4 regions of the Pseudarthrobacter sp. AB1 genome follow, and region 1 is predicted to be linked to each of the others. Evidence: riboswitches for the same ligand, from Rfam matches in the RefSeq annotation. Region 1 holds a riboswitch; each other region holds the start of a gene.
The links. Region 1 has a riboswitch for thiamine pyrophosphate ahead of thiO (glycine oxidase ThiO). Riboswitches for the same ligand answer to the same signal wherever they lie in the genome.
Positions count from the first base shown of each region.

Region 2: it holds a riboswitch for thiamine pyrophosphate, as region 1 does, so the genes downstream of both, DAD99_RS10010 (ECF transporter S component) here and thiO (glycine oxidase ThiO) in region 1, are expected to answer to the same signal.
Region 3: it holds a riboswitch for thiamine pyrophosphate, as region 1 does, so the genes downstream of both, thiC (phosphomethylpyrimidine synthase ThiC) here and thiO (glycine oxidase ThiO) in region 1, are expected to answer to the same signal.
Region 4: it holds a riboswitch for thiamine pyrophosphate, as region 1 does, so the genes downstream of both, thiD (bifunctional hydroxymethylpyrimidine kinase/phosphomethylpyrimidine kinase) here and thiO (glycine oxidase ThiO) in region 1, are expected to answer to the same signal.

Region 1 covers NZ_PZKO01000055.1:231,477-234,662, forward strand. The annotation lists gene DAD99_RS14840 (RNB domain-containing ribonuclease) at 1-350, opposite strand, end outside; gene thiE (thiamine phosphate synthase) at 415-1,191, opposite strand; TPP riboswitch at 1,219-1,338, shown strand; gene thiO (glycine oxidase ThiO) at 1,331-2,686, shown strand; gene thiS (sulfur carrier protein ThiS) at 2,683-2,919, shown strand; gene DAD99_RS14860 (thiazole synthase) at 2,924-3,186, shown strand, end outside.
Region 2 covers NZ_PZKO01000035.1:47,983-51,168, reverse strand. The annotation lists gene DAD99_RS10015 (ABC transporter ATP-binding protein) at 1-801, opposite strand, end outside; gene DAD99_RS10010 (ECF transporter S component) at 801-1,451, opposite strand; TPP riboswitch at 1,516-1,657, opposite strand; gene DAD99_RS10005 (heme-degrading domain-containing protein) at 1,714-2,256, shown strand; gene DAD99_RS10000 (DUF4235 domain-containing protein) at 2,298-2,561, shown strand; gene mnhG (monovalent cation/H(+) antiporter subunit G) at 2,680-3,102, opposite strand; gene DAD99_RS09990 (monovalent cation/H+ antiporter complex subunit F) at 3,092-3,186, opposite strand, start outside.
Region 3 covers NZ_PZKO01000059.1:55,856-59,041, forward strand. The annotation lists gene thiC (phosphomethylpyrimidine synthase ThiC) at 1-1,504, opposite strand, end outside; TPP riboswitch at 1,499-1,606, opposite strand; gene DAD99_RS16670 (VOC family protein) at 1,762-2,637, shown strand; gene DAD99_RS16675 (hypothetical protein) at 2,751-3,186, shown strand, end outside.
Region 4 covers NZ_PZKO01000060.1:64,584-67,769, reverse strand. The annotation lists gene thiD (bifunctional hydroxymethylpyrimidine kinase/phosphomethylpyrimidine kinase) at 206-1,804, opposite strand; TPP riboswitch at 1,787-1,884, opposite strand; gene DAD99_RS17100 (Rne/Rng family ribonuclease) at 1,986-3,186, opposite strand, start outside.

The DNA.
Region 1 (3,186 bases):
GCGTAGAACGTTTGGCCGCGGCGCCGGGTCTCTGCATCCAGCATGCCGCCGGGGCGGACAAAGGACGGCACGTCAGCGATGGCATAAAGCACGCGGTAGCCATCGTCCGCGCGCTCGATGAACAGCGCCTGGTCCAGGTCAGTGGAGGACGCCGGATCGATGGTGAGGAAGTCCACGTCTGTCAGGTCAGCGCCTGGCAACTCGTGTGCGGCCACTGCCGCTTCCGCGTCCCGGACCGCCTCCGCCGGGTAGGGTCCGGGCAGTTCCAGCTCGGTCCGCAGGGCGCTCAGTGCCGCCGCGAGCTCGTTGGTCTGCTCGTGGACGTTGGGGGCCAACCGATGATGTGACACGAAAATCAGGTTAGCCCGATTTTCATGGATCGTGCACGCCCACGGTCCGCCACGCGTGGGATTGTCAGGATGCGCCTGCGTTCAGGGCCGCCACGAGTGCTGCGGCAGCCGCTGCGGGATCGGGGGCCTCGGTGATGGCGCGCACCACCACAATCCTGCCGGCACCGGCCTCCACCACCTGCTCCACGTTGCCAAGATCGATGCCTCCGATGGCAAACCAGGGCAGCGTGGCCTGGGCGCCACCGGCAGCGCGGACTGCTTCGGCAGCGTACCGCACCAGCTCAAGGCCGACGGCGGCCCGGCCGGGCTTGGTGGGAGTGGCCCAGACCGGTCCGACGCAGAAGTAGTCCAGGCCGCGTTCGGACGTCAGCCCGCCGGACAGCCGGATGGCGCCTTCGATCTGTTCGGCGGTGTGCGTGGACAGCCCGATCGCTGTGGGTGCCCCGAGCAGGGCGCGGGCGGAAGCGACCGGCAGGTCTTTTTGCCCGATGTGGAAGACGGGGGCGCCGGACAGCATAGCGACATCGGCGCGGTCATTGACGGCCCATAGCTTTCCGTGGCGTTCGGCCGCGGCCTGAAGCACGGCCAGCAGCTCCAGCTCCTCCGCCGCCTCGATCGCCTTGTCTCGGAGCTGGATGATGTCGACGCCGCCGGCAAAAGCCGCGTCCACAAACTCGCCAAAGTCGCCCCGGTCACGGCGTGAGTCTGTGCATAGGTACAGCCGGGCGCTGTGCGGGAGGCCCGGGCCTGTGCCGCCGGTGGGGTCTGTTGCGATCAAGGATTCGGGGGTGGAAGAGCTGGCGGAGGGCGTGCCTGCAGCGGCGAAGGATTGCGCGTTCATGGAAACCAGCCTAATTCCCCTAAACTGGGCGAGTACTGCGGGAGCCCGTTGCAGCCGTCACAAAGCGGCCGGGCTGAGAGGGCGTCAGAGCCGACCGCTTGACCTGATCCGGCTAGTACCGGCGTAGGGAAGGAACCATATGCCCCCCGCAATAGGCAGCCCGCCTGAGACTGCATCAGCCCGACCGGACTCCGTGCTGCACGCCGACGTGGCGGTCATCGGCGGTGGAGTCATCGGCCACGCCATAGCCTGGGAGGCCCGGCGATCCGGCCGTTCCGTTGTGCTGATCGATGACGCGCCCGGGAGAGGCGCCACCTGGGCAGCCGCCGGCATGCTGGCCCCTGTAAGCGAACTCCACTATCAGGAGGAAGACCTCCTGGCGCTGATGCTTGCGTCCTCCGGCCTGTGGCCCGCCTTCGCGGCAGACCTTGCTCTGGCAGGGGCTGGCGAGACCGGATACCTGACGACGCCGACCCTCGCCATCGGCGCGGACGCCGCGGACCGCAGGGCGCTGATGGACCTCCGGGCCGTGCAGCAGGCCAGCGGCCTGGTGGTGGAACCCCTGACTGTCCGTGAGGCCAGATCCAGGGAATCCCTGCTCAGCCCGGCCATCTCCTGTGCCCTGGACATCCCCGCAGACCACCAGGTGGATCCACGTAGGCTGGTGGCGTGCCTCCAGGAAGTCCTGGCCCTCCATGAACCGGGAACAGAAACCGCCGTGGCAGGTGCCCGCGGGGGATTCGCCGTTGACCAGCGGGCCGCTGCCGTTCTTTGGGAGGACGGCCGCGTCAGCGGCGTGGCGCTCGCCGACGGCGGAACAGTCCAGGCCGGCGAGACTATCGTGGCCAACGGATTGCAGGCGGCCTCGCTGGAAGGCCTGCCGGTTGGGCTGTACCTGCCCCTGCGGCCCGTCTACGGTGACATCCTTCGACTTGCTGTGCCGCAGCACCTGCGCCCGCTCCTCACCTCGACAGTCCGCGGAATAGTCCATGGCGTGCCGGTCTACATCGTTCCCAGAGGGGACGGCACGGTGGTGATCGGGGCAACGCAACGGGAGGACGCGCTCGCCGGGACAGGCGATGGTGCTGTCTCGGCCGGCGGCGTCTACCAGCTGCTGCGTGACGCCCAGGTCCTGGTGCCGGCCGTCTCGGAGCTTGAACTCCTCGAATGTACGGCGCGGGCAAGGCCGGCGACCCCGGACAACGCGCCGCTCCTGGGCCGCGTACCGGTTTCCGCACCAGGAACGGGAAACCAGGAGAGCCTGGGGAACATTGCCGGGCTGATTGTTGCCACCGGGTTCTTCCGTCATGGAGTGCTCCTGGCTCCGGCGGCGGCAGCGATCTGCCGGGACTTGCTCGACGGCCGGACGGATCCTCGTTGGGGGGCGCTCAACCCGGCCCGCTTTTCAAGCCAGCACCGCACAGCCGGCACACAGTCCCCACCCACGGACATCAGCATCATGAAGGACCTCGACCCTCAGAAGGAATCAGCATGAACATCACCCTCAACGGCTCGCGCCATTCCGTCGCGGACGACGCCTCCATCACCACCCTCATCAGCCAGATCACAGGCCGCCCCCTCGCAGCTGACGGCCAGGCGACAGACGGGCAGAAACTTGGCGTCGCCGTCGCCCACAACTCCGAAGTAGTACCCCGCAGCCAGTGGTTCGTCACGGCGCTCGCCGAAGGTGACGACGTCGAACTGGTCACAGCAGTCCAGGGAGGCTGACACCATGACAGTAACCAGCAACATCAGCACACAGAAGCCGGCCGAAGCAGCTGACAGGCTGGTGATCGACGGCGTCGAGCTCGGCTCCCGCCTTATCATGGGCACCGGGGGGGCCCCGAGCCTCGACGGGCTGGGCGCTGCCCTGCTGGCGTCCGGAACCGAACTGACCACGGTGGCCATGAGGCGCTATTCGCCGGCCGAGTCGGGGTCCCTTTTCCAGCTCCTGGTGGACCACGGGATCCGGATCCTGCCCAACACTGCAGGCTG
Region 2 (3,186 bases), on a different contig from region 1:
CAGCAAGACGGCGGACGTACCGGCCAAACTTCCCGGCTGGAGCACCACAACCCGGTCCACCAAGTCCTTCCAGACGGACACGCGGTGTTCCACCACAACGAGTGTGGCGCCGGTTTTGTCCAGGCAGCGGCCCACTGCGTCCCGGACTTCCAGCACACCGGCGGGATCCAGGTTCGCGGTGGGCTCGTCCAGCAGGATCAGCCCGGGCCGCATCGCGAGGATCCCGGCCAGCGCCAGTCGCTGCTTCTGTCCGCCGGACAGGGCCGACGTCGGGTGGTCCAGCGGGAGCCCGGCGGCACCTGGCCCGCCGTCGGCGTCCACACCAGTGCCATTGGCGTTCACACCAGCTCCGCCGCCAGCGCCGCCCCCGGCACTTCGCAGCCCGACGTCGTCGAGCGCTTCATGGACGCGCCGCCAGATCTCGTCCCGTGGAACGGCGAGGTTCTCGGCGCCGAAGGCGACGTCGTCACCCAGGCGCGACAGAACTACCTGCGTTTCGGGGTCCTGCTGCATCAGGCCCGAGCGGCCGCGCTGCCCGCGGGGAACCACCCCGTCGATCAGCAGCGAACCGGTTTCGTCGGCGTCGTCTCCTTCATCCCCCAGCACCCCCGCGAGCGCGTGCAGCAGCGTTGACTTGCCCGCGCCCGACGGACCCAGCAGCAGCACCCGCTCGCCGGGGGCGATGTCGAGGTCGAGTCCGTGGACGGCGGGGGCGGAACGGCCGGCATGCCGCCAGCCCCAGCCGCGGGCGGACACCGCGGCGGGGCGCACTCCGGAAGCGCCGGCGTCGGAAGCGGTCATCAGTTGAAGACGGGCTCCGAAGCTGCCTTCCGGGATGCGAACGAGCTCAACACGCCGGTCCTGGCCAGGCCGCGGGTGGCGATCCAGGACAGCGCGCCCGCAATCACCGCGCCGGAGATGGTGCAGAACACGATGTAGACGAGCTTGTCGCCTGGCTCGTAGGCGATGTTCCAGCCCCAGGGCAGGAAGGAGTCGTTGAGGCCGCAGAACAGTCCGGCTCCGGCACCGGCCAGCAGAGCGGCGATGAGGTTGTACTTCTGGTGCAGGAAGGATTTGAAGCGGAAGTTGCCGTACACCAGCAGGAAGAACACCAGTTCGGCGCCCAGGCCCTGGAGGAGTCCGGAGATCAGCACCGTGGCGCCGTACTGCGAGCCCATGATGAGTTCGCCGGTGGCGGCCACAGCTTCGCAGAAGAGCGCCGCACCGGGTTTGCGGATGATGAGCATGCCCAGCACTGCCGGGATCATCCAGCCGCCGGCGATCAGGCCGGTCAGTGGGGGGTAAACGGCATTCATTGGTGCGGAAACGATGCCGGCGCCCTGGGACCAGGCCCAGAAGATCACGCCGCCGGTGATGGCGATGAGGGCCGCCACCACGATGTCCACAACACGCCAGGTATTGCCGGTCTTTTTGATTGCTGCAGTTGTCATTCGGTCCTCCTGAGGAACAGGAGGGGAAAGTGCCCCGGCGTGCGGCGCTGCCGCCGTTTCCGGACACTTCGAGAACTCGACTCCCTTGCGCCGGTACTAACCGGATCAGGTTCGAGGGTCTGCGGCTGTCCGCACTCTCAGCGCCTTCCTGCGGTTCCCTGGCAATGCCAGTGATGTCCGACGGCGGCGCTCCCCTGTCGTAATAAATCTGCCCTGATGGGCGTGCTCCAGTTTACACCGCGGGCGGGGTAGATTGTGGGCCATGACTGCCAACAACCCGACTGTGACTGCGTTCAATCCCGATGCGACGGTGCCCCAGCCGGCGGGGCTGCTGGAGGCCCTGATCGCCCGCATCGAGGGCGAGATCAGCGAGCTGCAGTTTCCCCATTTCACCAGGGATGATTCCCTCAATCTGGGGCTGCTGCTGGTGGAGCTCGGCAAATCGCGCCGGCTGCCTATCGCGATCGACACCACGAAGGGTGACCAGGTCCTTTTCCATGTTGCCCTGGACGGCGCCACCCCCGACAACGGGCACTGGATCCGGGCGAAACAGCGCACCGCCGCCAGGTATGAGATCCCGTCGTTGCTGGTGGGCCTCCGCGGCAGGCTGCACGGCGGCCGGATCGAGGACCACGGCTGGTACGACGAAACCGTCTACGCGGCCCACGGCGGCTGCTTCCCGGTCTACGTCGCCGGCGTGGGCGCCGTAGCCACGGTGACGGTCTCGGGCCTGCCCCAGCAGCAGGACCACGATCTCGTGGTGGAAGCCCTGCGGGAGATTCTGGAGTCCATGCAGCCGGGTTAGGCTAAAGACAGTCCCGGATCCGCTCACAAGGAGTTCAACGAATGAACCTGTTCATCAAGCTGCTCGGCACCGCAATCAGCCTCGGCGCCGGATTCGTCGGCACCAAGATGGTCAATACCGTGTGGGAAAAGTCCACCGGCCGGAAGGCTCCCACCGGCAAGGATGAAGACACCCCCACGAGCCTCCGCTCGGCGCTGACGTTCGCGCTTATTTCGGCCTCGGTCAGCACTATCATCCAGGTGCTGGCTAACCGCGGCACACAACGGGCCATTACCCGCTTCGCCAAGTCCCAGGACATCGTCTAGGCGCACCACCAACACATGAGTTTTTGTCCAGATAAAGGACTCCAAACGGCCCAGACGCCGCGTTATCTGGACAAAAACTCACGCGCGGGGCCGGTACGTAAGCATCGGCGAGTGAGGCTCAGTCCCGCCGGCCGCCGTCGCCCGCTTCATCCCGGGAAGAGTCATCCCGGGCGGATTGTGCCGCCTTCTGAACCACGGCGTCGAGTTCATCGGAGCTGAGCAGCTCGCGGTGCAGGTGTTTGGTGCGGTACCCGGCACGGCCCACCATGTGGGCGGAAACCGGCACGGTCAGCAGCTGGAAGATCCAGGCCACGAGCAGCGCGGGCCACACCCACCAGGTGCGCATCTGCAGGCCGATGGCCGCAAGGAGCAGGAACAGCCCCAGCACCTGGGGCTTGGTGGCCGCGTGCATGCGGCTGAGCAGGTCCGGAAAGCGCAGCAGTCCGACGGCGGCGGCGAGGGACATGAGGGCACCCACCACCAGGAACACCGCCGACACGGTATCGATGAGGTTATCAACCACGCTGGCCTCAGGATTCATTGGCTTGCTCCCGCCGGTCGGCCACAAAGCGCGCAACTGTCACTGACCCGATGAAGCCGACAATGGACAGCGCCACCAGCAGCA
Region 3 (3,186 bases), on a different contig from region 1:
CGTCGTCCCGTTCATGGGCGCCGGGGTGGCCCTTGGCAAGGTCGGCTGCGTGGGCGGCGATCTTGTAGGTGATCACCCCGGTCTTCACGTCGTCCTTGTTCGGCAGGCCAAGGTGCTCCTTGGGCGTGACGTAACAAAGCATGGCTGTCCCGTACCGGGCGATTTCGGTGGCGCCGATGGCGGACGTGATGTGGTCATAGCCCGGGGCAATGTCCGTGACCAGGGGCCCCAGTGTGTAGAACGGGGCGCCCTTGCAGAGTTCCTGCTGGCGTTCCACGTTCTCCCGCACCAGGTGGAACGGGACGTGCCCAGGACCCTCCACCATGACCTGCACATCGAATTCCCACGCCCGCTGCGTAAGCTCCGCGAGCGTGTCCAGCTCCGCGAACTGGGCGGCGTCGTTGGCGTCCGCAGTGGCTCCCGGGCGCAGTCCGTCGCCCAGGGAGAACGCGACGTCGTACTTGGCGAAGATCTCGCACAGCTCGTCGAAGTGCGTGTAAAGAAAGTTTTCCTGGTGGTGGGCCAGGCACCAGCCCGCCATGATCGCACCGCCCCGGGAGACGATGCCGGTGACGCGGTTGGCCGTCAGCGGCACGTAACGCAGCAGCACACCGGCGTGGATGGTCATGTAGTCCACGCCCTGCTCGCACTGCTCAATGACGGTGTCCCGGAAGATTTCCCACGTCAGTGCGTTGGCCTCGCCATTGACCTTCTCCAGGGCCTGGTAGATCGGCACCGTGCCAATGGGTACGGGGGAGTTGCGGATGAGCCATTCCCGCGTGGTGTGGATGTCATCTCCGGTGGAGAGGTCCATCACCGTGTCGGCGCCCCACTGGGTGGCCCATTGGAGTTTGTCCACTTCCTCGGCGATGGAGCTGGTCACCGCGGAGTTGCCGATATTGGCGTTGATCTTGACCAGGAAGGCCTTGCCGATAATCATCGGTTCGGATTCCGGGTGGTTGATGTTGTTGGGGATGATGGCGCGGCCGGCAGCGACTTCGCTGCGGACCAGTTCCACGTCACAGTTCTCGCGGAGGGCAACGAACTGCATCTCGGTGGTCACCACACCCTGCCGTGCGTAGTGCATCTGCGTGACGGTCCTGCCGTCGACGGCGCGGCGGGGCACCGGCTGTGCCCCCTTCCACTCCGCAGAGGCTGCGCCGCGCCGCACGGCCGACTTACCGTCGTCGAGCAGGTTCCGTTTCCGTCCGCTGTACGGCTCGGTGTCGCCGCGGGCGGCGATCCACTCCGAGCGGAACGGGTTGAGGCCCACCACCGGATCGCTGCCCGGCCCGGCCGTGCGGTAGGTCCGGAAAGGCCCGTTCGCCGCGCCGTTCGGCGATGGTTCCAGCGCGATCTCGGTCACGGGAACCCGGATCCCGGTGGCGTCATCAGTGATGAACGCCAGCGAGTGGGACTTCAGTGACTGAGTGTCAGGCTGGAACGTTTGATCCTGGTCGGCTTCAATGTGGGCAGGGATCAGCTGTGTTTCTTGTGTATTCAATGAATACTCACTTCCTTCGCCGGCATTACCCGGACAGGTTCAACGGTCGCAGGCTGCGTCAGCCCGATCTCAGCCCCTGCAAGGGCTCCCGTGTGGTCAAGTCGAAGCTACCACAGGCCGAGGGCGGCCCGGTGACAGCACTCACGGGACCGGAGTTGCAGTCTGTGCGTTCAGCCACTTGAATTAAATTGAAGCTTCAAGTAAATTGAAGGTATAGCCGCCTTCGACCCCGAAGGCCAACGGACCGGGAGCGTTCAATGACTGCAGAAGCCACCAGCCGGGATCTCCTTCCTGCCGACCTCTCCATGGGCACCGTGATGCTCAAGGTGGGCGACGTGAAGCTGATGACCGACTACTACCAGCGCGCACTCGGCCTGGAGGTTGTGGCGGAAGAGGACGGTGGCGTCTACCTTGGCCGCCTTCAACGCCCGCTCGTCCATCTCGCGGCCGCCCCTTCCCTGAACCTGCCTGGCAGGGGAGAGGCCGGGCTGTTCCACACCGCACTGCTCTTTGACAACCAGGCGTCACTGGCTGCCACGGTGGCCTCTGCAGCGCAATACGAACCCCGATCCTTCACGGGCAGCGCCGACCACCTCGTCAGCGAGGCCTTCTACTTCAACGACCCCGAAGGCAACGGCATCGAACTGTACTGGGACAGGCCCCGAGAAAACTGGTCCTGGAACGGGAAGGATGTGGTGATGGACAGCCTGGCACTGCCACCGCAGCGCTACCTTGAGCAGCACCTGACCCAGGAATCCGTGGCCGGCCAGCAGGCCGCTGAAGCCGGGGTGGGCCACATCCACCTCCAGGTGGGTGACGTCCAGTCGGCGCACCGTTTCTACGTGGGCACGCTGGGCTTCGAAAAGACCGCAGGCTGGCACGGGCAGGCGCTGTTTGTCTCGGCCGGCCGGTATCACCACCACATGGCCATGAACGTCTGGAACAGCCGCGGCGCCGGTCCCCGCAAGGACACCCTGGGCCTGGATGAAGTGCTCATCGAGGTCACTTCCGGGGACGACGTCGGTGCGCTCGCCGATCGCCTGAAGGTCGCCGGTGTGGCCTCGCACCACACGGGCGCCGAGCTTCGCTTCGAGGATCCGTGGCGCAACAGGATCCGTGTCGCCGTCCGCTGAGTGCGGATGCCAAAGGTGCGGGGCGCGTTGTACTAGGCTGATTCTGAACGGCCGGGGCGGCACCTGATGCAGCCCTTCCGGGCCGCACCGTCGACGGAATGAGGGCTGTTCCCATGGGCTTCACTGAAATTTTTGTTTCCACTCACGATGCCGCGCTGAAGCGGGCGGTCGTCCTGGATGCGGGCGGCTCCCCGGCGGGCCAGGGCCTGCGGATTCCCGGAATCAGCGATTTCGAAATCGAACAGCTTGGCGATCTTGCCGGTGCTGCGGTGCACGCCGGTGGCGCGGACTACGAACTGGCCATGGTGGACGTGGCCAGCGATTCGCTCCTCGGGGTTCCGCCGGCCATGGTGCGTGCGCTGGCGGACCTGCTCAGTTATGAGACTGAGGGGGACGGTAATGTCCTGGATGACGTCGCTGAAAAGTGGGCCGCCCAGGATGACATGCCCTTCGGCGTGGACGAGGCCCGGACGTATGTCCAGAAGGTCGCCGAGCTGGCGAACTCGATCGATGACGCCGCGCGCACCGGTGTCTACGTCTGGTCGTCCT
Region 4 (3,186 bases), on a different contig from region 1:
GGGTTCTCGCTGTGCCTCAACGCCGTGGGGTCGTAACCCAAGTGTTGGCGTAAGCACCGAAGATCTAGAATACGCTAATTTTGCCTTCGGCCGCAAATGAGGCTGGTTACGGTCGGTTGTCTGTGATAGGACCCATAAGCAGGTACTGCACTGACAATCCAAAACCGTGCCTGACTATCGTACAGGCCACGCGGGCCCCGGACTGTCAGGAATGAATTCGCGGCGCGTCGAAGAACTCCACTTCGAACCGGCACGACTGCCTGAACGCCACCAGCATCGCCGCACGTTCATCCGCGGAAGCGCTCCGGCCCGCGTCGTCAGCCAAAGCGATGGCATCGCGGGTGGCCTGCGCGAAGTCCTCGTCAGCGTAGGCCCGCAACCAGTCGGCATAGGGATGCGCCTTCGGTGCACCGGCGGCCAGGAACTCCGCGTGGAGGGTCTGTCCCACCTCGGCGTACAACCAGAAGCACGGCAGCACCGCAGCGACGAGGACCGCGTAGCTGCCGGAGGCCGAGGCTGCCAGCAGGTGGTCCACATAGGACTTGGTGACGGGGCCAAGGGCGGAGTCCACCGTCCTGGTGCTCAGCCACGTGCGGTGCAGCTCGGATTCGACCTCAAGGCATTGCCGGGCAGAGTTTGCCCAGAACGTCTGAGCGGCTTCCGTGGGCGCCAGTGCACTGGCGCGGGCAAGGACCCGCGAATAGCCATTCAGGTAGATGGCGTCCTGCGCCAGGTAGTAGCCGAACTGTTCCTCTGCCAATGTGCCGCCCGCCAGGCCGCGGATGAAATCCAGCCCGTAGATGGCCGCAAGATCCGGCGCCGACGCCCGCTGGAGCGTCTGGGCGAATTCTCCGGCTGCCGGAACCTGTTGCATGTGGTGGAAGTGGTGGATGGGGCCGTGGCCCCCGCCCACCTCCAGCTGATCAGCGGCCTGCAGTGCGCCGACCAGCCAAGGCTTCACTTGCCGTAGTGCGGATTCCCAGTTCCCCAGCCTGGCCCGGGCCGTAGCCATGGCCGACGACAGCGAGCAGCCGGTGCCGTGGCTGTTGCGGGTGGGGATCCTGTCGCCGCTCACTTCCACTACCTTCTGGGCGAGCAGCCCGGCGGCGTTGACCAGGGCATCCGGGCAGGCACCGCCGTCGAGGTGGCCGCCCTTGACCAGGACCGTGGCACCGGTCGCGGCGGACAACCGCTGCCCCTGTCCGAGCGCATCAGGCCAGTCCCGTGCCTGCCGCTCCCCCACCAGGATGGCCAATTCGGCCAGGTTGGGGGTGATCAGGTCAGCGAGCGGGAGCAGCTCCCGCAGGGCTGCCTCGGCAGACTCCTGCAGCAGCCGGTCACCGCTCGTGGCCACCATCACCGGATCGAGAACGACGACGGCGGGACGCACCTTTACCAGCCAGTCCCGGACCACTCCAATCACCGCAGCATCGCCGAGCATGCCGATCTTGACCGCATCGATGGTGATGTCGTCGCTGATGGCATCCAGCTGCTGGCCCAGGAAGGATGCCGGCGGCACGTGAACCGCCTGCACACCCTGGGTGTTCTGGACTGTCAGTGCAGTGATGGCCGCCATGCCGTAGCCGCCAAGAGCCGCAATGCTTTTGAGGTCGGCCTGGACGCCCGCGCCGCCTGACGGGTCCGATCCGGCAATGGACAGCACCCGCGGGACGTCACGAAGCACCTGGACGCTGCCAGACCGGCCTGGCGCCGGCCGGACCGCACCCTGGTTTGCTGAGATATCCGGCAGAACCGCCGCGGGCGTTGCGGGAGGAAGGACAGAAGTTGAAGCCAAAGGAGACATCCCTTCGCCGGTGCTAACCGGACAGGTTCAACGGGTGTGGATCTCAGCCGGCTCTCTGCGCGGCACCCCGTGTCAGTCACCAGCCTAGCGTCCCTCGGGACTTAACGCCTGACGCCCGGACGCAGCCTGTGATTCACAGACACGTCCGGGCGCCGTTGTAGAGGCTTGCCCTGCTGCTTCGTTAGAGTTCCGAGGCCGGAACCCCAACACCCAGGATGATAGGCGAGTTGGTGGCCGCAAGCTTGTCAGCCACCGCAGCCTTGACGGATTCCGGGGCCTTGGCGGCGTGGGTCTGTCCAGCGGCAGCCGCCGGAGCGGCTTCGTGATGCTCCACAGACGTGGCGTTGGCTGCGCCTTGGGCACGGCTGGCGCTCCGGTTCCGCCGGGGACGGCGGGCGCGGGGCTCCTCGGTGTGGTCGGAGTAATCCTTCTCCGCCACTGCCGGCTGCTGCTGACGGGCAGGTTCGCCCGGTTGGCTTGCAGCTGCCTGGACTGCGGACGGCTCGTTTTCAACTACAGGGGCCGGCTCGCCAAGGCGGGCGAAGGCCTCCGCGAGGCGGTCAAGCGTCAGGGCCGGTGCGTGCGGCTGGTCCTCGTGGTGGGCCACGAACGGCAGCACCACCTGCTCGCCGCCGAACGTCAGCACAGCGGCCGGGCGGCCATTGGAGTCCATCTCGGGCCGCGCAGCCGGCACCGGCGCAGCAGGCACTGGCGCAGCCGGAGATTGTCCCGCCGCGGCTGATGCGCGAGCCACTTCGTCGTCGTGCACGTGCGCAGCGTGGGCTGCGGCCGCAATGTTCGCAAGCGCGGCCCGCGTGGCCTCGGCCTTGGCATGGCGCTCGGCGTCACTGGGTTCCGGGTGGACCGTGTGGATCTGCACCGGCGCTGCCGGTGCCGTTTCCAGTGGCTGGCCGCCACGTCCGCGGCGGCGCTTCCGGTCAGTGCGGCCACCCGGCTGGCTGTCCGGGCGCTGACTGTCCGTGCGCATGCTGTCGGCGCGCTGATCGTTGATGCGGGGTTCCTGCCGGCTGTCCACCCGCTGCACGTGGTGCTCAGCGGCTACGGTATTGGCGCGGCGGTGCTCCACGGGGTCGTCGTGGGTGACAATTCCGCGGCCTGCACAGGTTTCACACTGCTCCCCGAAGACTTCCAGGAGTCCGGTACCCATGCGCTTTCGCGTCATCTGCACGAGGCCCAGGGACGTCACTTCTGCAACCTGGTGCTTGGTCCGGTCGCGGCCCAGGCACTCCACCATGCGGCGAAGGACCAGGTCCCGGTTGGATTCGAGGACCATATCGATAAAGTCGATGACGATGATGCCGCCGATGTCGCGGAGCCGGAGCTGCCGGACCACTTCTTCGGCTGCCTCGAGGTTGTTCTTG